Regions from separate parts of the Acidisoma sp. C75 genome, predicted to be linked through region 2. Evidence: predicted binding sites of a transcription regulator. Region 2 holds the regulator's gene; the other holds the start of a gene.
What was found. Region 2 encodes HrcA, which represses chaperone genes, less so after heat shock. Its sites were predicted from a motif close to GTTNGCACTCNCNNNNNGNGAGTGCNAAC; they were not measured.
Positions count from the first base shown of each region.

Region 1: groES (co-chaperone GroES) is a predicted target of HrcA. The motif match lies at 1,635-1,663, and genes of this name have one in related genera.

Region 1 is NZ_BAAFHD010000003.1:369,617-373,517, reverse strand. Features, by position in the region: gene groL (chaperonin GroEL) at 1-1,198, opposite strand, end outside; gene groES (co-chaperone GroES) at 1,268-1,558, opposite strand; gene ACYQ7X_RS06145 (usg protein) at 1,917-2,180, shown strand; gene tldD (metalloprotease TldD) at 2,311-3,762, shown strand; gene ACYQ7X_RS06135 (hypothetical protein) at 3,863-3,901, opposite strand, start outside.
Region 2 is NZ_BAAFHD010000003.1:21,312-25,212, reverse strand. Features, by position in the region: gene ACYQ7X_RS04450 (polyhydroxyalkanoate depolymerase) at 1-1,032, opposite strand, end outside; gene ACYQ7X_RS04445 (glutathione S-transferase family protein) at 1,031-1,687, shown strand; gene hrcA (heat-inducible transcriptional repressor HrcA) at 1,761-2,840, opposite strand; gene ACYQ7X_RS04435 (DMT family transporter) at 2,947-3,901, shown strand, end outside.

The sequences.
Region 1 (3,901 bases), 350 kb from region 2:
GCGCATCGTCCACGCGGTCCTTGCGCTCCTTCACCTCGACCTCGGTCGAGCCGCCGACGCGGATCACGGCGACGCCACCGGCGAGCTTCGCGAGGCGCTCCTGGAGCTTCTCACGGTCGTAGTCGGAGGTCGTCTCCTCGATCTGGGCGCGGATCTGCGCGCAACGGCCCTTGATGTCGTCGGCCTTGCCCACACCCTCGACGATCGTGGTGTTTTCCTTCTCGATCAGAACCTTCTTGGCCCGGCCGAGCATGTTCAGCGTCACCGTCTCGAGCTTGATGCCGAGATCTTCGCTGATCACCTGGCCACCGGTGAGGATCGCGATGTCTTCCAGCATGGCCTTGCGGCGATCGCCGAAGCCCGGAGCCTTCACCGCCGCGATCTTGAGGCCGCCGCGCAGCTTGTTGACCACGAGGGTGGCGAGCGCCTCGCCTTCGATGTCTTCCGCGATGATGAGCAGCGGCTTGCCGGACTGCACGACCGCTTCGAGCAGCGGCAGCATCGGCTGCAGGCCGGAGAGCTTCTTCTCGTGGATGAGGATGTAGGGGCTGTCGAGATCAGCCACCATCTTCTCCGGATTGGTGATGAAATACGGAGAGACGTAGCCGCGGTCGAACTGCATGCCCTCGACCACGTCGAGCTCGGTCTCGATGCCCTTGCTCTCTTCGACGGTGATGACACCCTCGTTGCCGACCTTCTGCATCGCTTCCGAGATCTTCTGGCCGATATCGGCCTCGCCGTTCGCGGAGATCGTGCCGACCTGCGCGGTCTCGGAGGGCGTCGTGATCTTGCGCGAGCGGGCCTTCAGCTCTTCGACGACGAGCGTGACGGCCTTGTCAACGCCGCGCTTCAGATCCATCGGGTTCATGCCGGCGGCGACGGCCTTGAGCCCTTCGCGCACGATCGCCTGGGCGAGCACGGTCGCCGTCGTCGTGCCGTCACCGGCGAGGTCGTTGGTCTTCGAGGCCACTTCGCGCACCATCTGGGCGCCCATGTTCTCGAACTTGTCGGAAAGCTCGATTTCCTTCGCGACCGTCACACCGTCCTTGGTGATGCGGGGGGCGCCGAAGCTCTTGTCGATGACGACGTTGCGGCCCTTGGGGCCGAGCGTCACCTTCACGGCATCGGCCAGGATGTCCACGCCGCGCAGCAGGCGGGCGCGGGCGTCGGTTGAAAAGCGAACGTCTTTCGCTGCCATGGGATTCGTCCTTCCAGAAAAAAGACAGGATCGGTTGGGGCCGGGCGCCGGTATGGCCGCCCGGGCGGATTACGCGGCGATCACACCCATGATGTCGCTCTCCTTCATGATGAGGAGCTCTTCACCATCGATCTTCACCTCGGTGCCGGACCACTTGCCGAACAGGATGCGGTCACCCGCCTTCACATCGAGCGCGACGATCGCGCCCTGCTCATTGCGAGCGCCGGGGCCCACGGCCACGACTTCGCCTTCCATCGGCTTTTCCTTGGCGGTATCGGGGATGATGATCCCGCCAGCGGTCTTCTCCTCCGCGGTGAGGCGGCGGACAACGACGCGGTCGTGCAGGGGACGGAACTTCATTCGGATCGCTCCTGAATGCTCAAGTTGATGCTCTGAACCTGCTGGCGGCCCAGAGAGCGGCACCGGCCAGCGCGGTTTTGGCACTCTCATCGTGAGAGTGCCAGCGACTTAACCAAACCCCCCGCCCCTGTCAATGACTTCGGCAGCACTCTCAGGGCTTGAGTGCTAATACGCTGAGAACGTTCGGTTTTTTCTTGAGGCGGCGCGCAGTTCTTGTCATCGTTCTGCAACGGGGGCGGCCCGATTGCCAGTGCCGCCCGCGAAATACCCCGGCCGCGCGCCGGCAAACCACCGAAAGGCCTGCCCGTCGCACATCACCCCCCGAACGCCACCCCTCCCATTGTCCGAGGAATCCAGCATGAGCCTCAGCCTGCAATTGCGTGACTATCGCCTCACCACGGCAGAGATTCTCTATCACCTGCCGGATCACCCCGCCGTCCTGCAAAGCTATATCTGGCAGGAGATGGACCTCGCTCCCGATTACCCCTCGCTGCGCAAATTCCTCGACTTCTGGAAGCGCGAGATCGAGGGCCGGCTGCATTCGGTCCGCATCAGCCAGGCCGGCAGCCTCATCCGCCCGCCGGCGCTCCGCCATATCGATCACCACCTCACTCTGCATTAGCGCCCCCCTGCCCGGCGGCGGCGGACTTGCCCCGGCAGGGCGAGAGGTGGTGCAATGGTGCCGCGGCATCTCCATATCCGGAGCCGCCGCCGGCTTCCGCCGCGCCGCCTCCCGCTGAAGGGTTTTCGCCATGCTGCCCGCCGCCACCCCGCTTGAGACCACCGACCGGCTGTTCTTCGGCCAGGCGTCCAGCCAGCTTGACCGCACAGCCGCCGAGCGGCAGGTGCGCGCGGCGCTGGCCGGGGCGGAGGATGGCGAGTTGTTCCTCGAATACCGGGAAAGCGAGGCCCTGGCGCTCGAGGATGGGCGTATCCGCACCGCGAGTTCCGACACCGCGCTCGGCTTCGGGCTGCGCGCCGTCTCCGGCGAGGCGACCGGCTATGCCCATGCGGGCGAAATCTCAGCCGCCGCCCTCGCACGCGCGGCGGAAAGCGTCGGCGCCGTGCGCGCGGGCCATGCGGGCCACGTGATGGCCGCCCCCCAGGCCACCAACCAGCGGCTTTATAGCGACGAGAACCCCCTCCGCACGACCGACTTCGCCGCCCGCGCCGCGCTCCTCGGCGAGATCGACGCTTTCGCCCGCAGCCTCGACCCGCGGGTAACCCAAGTCATGGCCTCGCTCACCGGGGAGTGGCAGGCGGTGCAGATCCTGCGCGCCGATGAAAGCCGCGTCGCCGATCTGCGGCCGCTCGTCCGTCTCAGCGTCTCGGTGGTGGTGGAGCAGGACGGCCGGCGCGAGACCGGGAGCTTCGGCACCGGCGGTCGCTTCTCCTACGCCCAGGTGATGGAAGCGGGCGTCTGGCGCGCCGCGGTGGAGGAAGCGCTGCGGCAAGCGCGGCTCAATCTCGACAGCGTCGCCGCACCCGCGGGCGAAATGGAGGTGGTGCTTGGCTCGGGCTGGCCCGGCATCCTGCTGCATGAGGCGATCGGCCATGGCCTCGAAGGCGATTTCAACCGCAAAAAGACCTCCGCCTTCGCGGGCCTGCTCGGCCAGCGCGTCGCGTCCCCCGGCGTCACGGTCGTCGATGACGGCACGCTGCCGGACCGGCGCGGCAGCCTCACGGTGGATGACGAAGGCACGCCCACCAGCCGCACCGTGATGATCGAGGATGGCATCCTGACCGGCTATATCCAGGATCGGCTGAACGCGCGGCTGATGGGCATGCGTGCCACCGGCAACGGCCGCCGCCAATCCTACGCCCATGCGCCGATGCCGCGCATGACGAATACGATCATGCTCGCGGGCGGCCATTCGCCCGAGGAGATGATCGCCTCGGTCAAGCGTGGCCTCTATGCGGTGAATTTCGGCGGCGGGCAGGTGGATATCACCTCGGGCAAGTTCGTCTTCTCCGCCTCCGAGGCGTACATGATCGAGGATGGCCGCCTCGGCGCGCCGGTGAAGGGCGCGACCATCATCGGCAATGGGCCGGATGCGCTGACGAAGGTGACGATGATCGGCAACGACATGGCGCTCGATCCGGGCATCGGCACCTGCGGCAAGCAGGGCCAGGGCGTGCCAGTGGGCGTCGGCCAGCCGCATTTGAAGATGGCGGGGCTGACGGTGGGCGGCACGGCACGCTGAGGCGTCGCTGAATCGCTCCGGAAATTGCTCGTCACCCGCGAAGGCGCATGACGACTTGGTTTGGCAGGGCGAGGCGCGGTGAGCGCCTCGCCCTTTTCGTTTAGGGCGTGATGCCGGCCGGCAGCGGCGGCAAGGTGCC
Region 2 (3,901 bases):
GTGCATGTCGGCGCGGATCTCGTCTCCGCCGACGATCGCGCGGGCCTGCAGGATCTCGGCGCGGAGGTGGCGATCGAAATTCATCGAGACGAAGGCGCTGAGCTGCAGGAAGCCCGGATAGACGCGGCGGTTCGCCCCCTTGTAGCGCCAGGGCACGATCCCGATGACATTGTTCTCGAACCAGTCGATCGGCTTTTCCTGGGCAAGCAGATTCACCCTGGTCGCGGCGACCCGCGTGTCGATCGGGCCGGCCATCAGCGTCATGCTGCGCGGTGTCGCGATATTGCCTTGCCGCGCCATGACAGAGACGGCAGCCAGCACCGGCACCGCCGGTTGGCAGACGGCGAGCACATGGCCGCCCGGGCCGATCGCCTCCAGCTGGCGGATCACATGGTCCGTATAATCCTCGAAGGTGAAGGCGCCGGCCGAGAGCGGCACATCCCGCGCATTCTTCCAATCGGTGATGAAAACATCGTGGTCCGCCAGCAGGGTCTGCACGGTATTGCGCAAAAGGGTGGCGAAATGCCCCGACATCGGCGCCACCACCAGCACCCGCGGCTGACGGACCGCACTTTCCTTCCGGAAATGCACGAGGTCGCAGAAGGGGGTGCCCATCACCACCTCCTCATGGATCGCCACTGGCCCGTTGCCCACTACTACCGGCTGGATATCGAATGCCGGACGATCATGGGTGATGGCGGTGCGCCAGAAACCTTCGGCGGCCGCCGCGGCGCCGCGCAGCCCCAGCGCCTCGGGCGGCTTGAGCATCGCCTGATCGAGCAGGGCGGAGGCGAAGCGTGCCATCCGGCGCGCGGGCTCCAGCAGATCGGCCTGGGCCTGGTAGAGCTGATAGAGCATCGGCGTGCCGAGGGCGGCGAGCATATCCGAGCCCGGCAGCCCCGCCGCCGGCTTGGCCATTTCATAGAACAGGGATTGGCGGGGTTCGGCAGGAATCTCCGCCTGCGGAGTACGCAGCAGGCCAAGGCTCTGATAGAATGCATGCCTGTCACCCGGAGACAGGATACCATCCATGGCCGAAGCCACACTTCTCATCAGCAGCAAGAACTATTCCTCCTGGTGTCTCAGGGGATGGCTCATCACCCGCCTGTCAGGCCTGCCCTTCCGGGAAGAGTATGTCGATCCCGAAGATCCGGCCGCGCGGGCCGAGCTTCTTCTCCGCTCGTCGTCCATTCTGGTCCCGACGCTCATCCATGGCGATATCTCCATATGGGATACGCTGGCGATCGCTGAATATCTGAATGAGCTACGCCCTTCTGCCCAGATGCTACCGCATGACCGACATGCGCGGGCGCGCTGCAGGGCGATCAGCGGCGAGATGCATTCCGGCTTCGCCGCCCTCCGCTCCGCGCTACCGATGAATCTGCATGCCGATCGGCCGGGGATTCCGATCTGGTCCGCCGCGCGCGCCGATATCGACCGCATCCTGACGATCTGGGAGGAATGCTTCGCAACCTGGAACGGGCCGTATCTCTTCGGCGCGCGCCTCACGGTCGCGGATGCGATGTATGCGCCGGTCGTCACTCGTTTCCTAACCTATGGCGTGGCGCTCAACCCGCGCGCCGCCCGCTACTGCCAGGACATCATGGCCTGGCCGGATATGGCCGAATGGGTCGCGGCGGCGAAAGAGGAGCCTCAAGAGATCTCCGAACTGGAAGTCGAATTCTAGCCGGGGGCGTCGAGCCTTAGCATACCGCCGGGCGTGGGGGTAGCCGCGCCCCTTGGGCCCGCGCCTTCGGGCCTCAGCCGAGCAAGCGGCCGACGACGCGGGCGGTGTAATCCACCACCGGGATAACCCGGCCATAATTGATGCGGGTCGGGCCGATCACGCCGATCGCGCCGACGATGCGGTTGCTCGCCCCGCGTGCCGGGGCGACGATCATCGAAACCCCGGCCGAGCCGAACAGGCCGCTCTCCGCGCCGATGAAGATGCGCACCCCGTCCGAGGTCTCGGCCAGTTCGAGCAGCCGCAGCATGGTCTCCTGCGCCTCCAGCCGCTCGAACAGCATCTGGATCGAGGCAAGCTTCTCGATCTGGTTGACATCGGCGAGCAGCCGGCTCTGCCCACGCACGATGAGATTGCCGCCCCGCCCCTCGCCGCCCCAGGTGGCAAGCCCGGTCTCGATGATGCCGGCGGCTAGCTCGTCGAGCGTCGTGCGGTCCCGCACGATCTCTTCCGCCATCACCCGGCGGAAATCGGCCAGTGTCCGGCCCTGGAGCCGGGCGTTGAGGTAGTTGCTCGCCTCCTGCAGGGCCGAGGGCGGCACGCCGGCCGGAATGTCGATCACCCGGTTCTCCACCTGGCCTTCGGAGGAGACGAGCACCACCAGCGCCCGGCCGGAGGCGAGGGGGACGAATTCGATATGCTTGATATTGCCCTCCGCCTTGGGGGCGAGAACAAGGCCGGCTGCCGAGGAGAGGCCGGAGAGCAGGGCGGAGGCCTCGGCCAGGGTGTCCTGCAGGCTCCGCCCATGGCTCGACAGCGCGGCGTCGATCGCCTCGCGCTCCTCCTCCGCCAGATCGCCGAATTGCAGCAGACCATCGACGAAGAGGCGCAGCCCGCGATCGGTCGGCAGGCGCCCCGCCGAGGTATGCGGCGCGTAGAGCAGGCCGGCCTCGGTGAGATCGGCCATGACGTTGCGGATCGTCGCCGGCGAAAGGGTGAGCGGCAGGCGGCGGGAGAGGGTGCGGCTGCCCACCGGCTCCCCCGTTTCGACATATTGTTCCACGATCTCCCGCAAGACCGCCGCCGAGCGGCTGTCGAGCCCCTGCGGCAGCAGGCCGGAGGACGAGAGAAGTGGTGCGCGGCCGTTTCGATCCATCTCGGTGACCCTTCCCACAAAACCTCAACCGGCGGCAGCCGCACGGCCGCCCCGCCCGTATGAGAGCAAACGCCTCAGCCATGCGGCAAGAATGGTCCTGCTCGGCATGCGTTTCATGCAAATCATCGCTCCAGGGGATGCGATGACGCGGCAGACGGCAAGGACCATGCGCCTATCTCAGACGTTCGGCCAGACGCGGGCAAGGCTCGGCCGCAACCCGGCAGCGGCCGGGCTTCTGCTCGCCCTCACCGCCTATTTCTGCTTTGCCCTGCACGATGCGCTGGTGAAGCTGCTCGTCGCCCGCTTCGCGGCGCCCGAGATCCTCTTCCTCCGCAGCCTCACGGTGCTCATCCTCTGCCTCTCCCTCGGCGGCAGAGGGGTCGTGACCCGCGGCCTCTTCTCGCCGATGCGCGGCAAGCTGCTTACCCGCGCGGGGCTCACCTTCGTCGCCTGGCTGCTCTATTACTCCTCTGCCCGCTATCTCGGCCTCGCCAAGCTCATCACCATCTATTTTGCGAGCCCGCTGCTGATCGCGGTGCTCGCCGGGCCGATGCTGGGCGAGCGCGTGCCGCGGCTCCGCTGGCTCGCCTTGGCGCTCGGCTTCCTCGGCGTCGCCCTTGCCGCCGATCCGCGCGGCGGCGGGCCGCTGCTGCCCGCGCTTTGCGCCGCGACGGCCGCCGTGCTCTGGGCCTTCGCGATGATCCTGATGCGCCGGATCTCGCGCGAACTCCGCGGCTGGGACCAGGTCTTCGTCATCGCCCTCTGCTTCTTCATCGGCTGCGGAGTGGCGCTGCCCTTCATCTGGAAAACGCCCGACCTGCATGCGCTTCTCATGATGCTCGGCCTCGGCTTCATCTCGACCCTCGCGCAGCTTCTCCTCATCCGCAGCGTGCAGTTCGCGCAGGCAAGCCTCATCGCGCCGATGGAGTTCAGCGGCCTGCTCTGGAGCTTCGTCTTCGGCTACGCAATCTTCGGCGATGTGCCGGCGCTCGGCGTCTTCCTCGGTGCCGCCGTCATTCTGTTCAGCGGCGCGCTCGTCGTCTTGAGCGAATTGCGCCCTG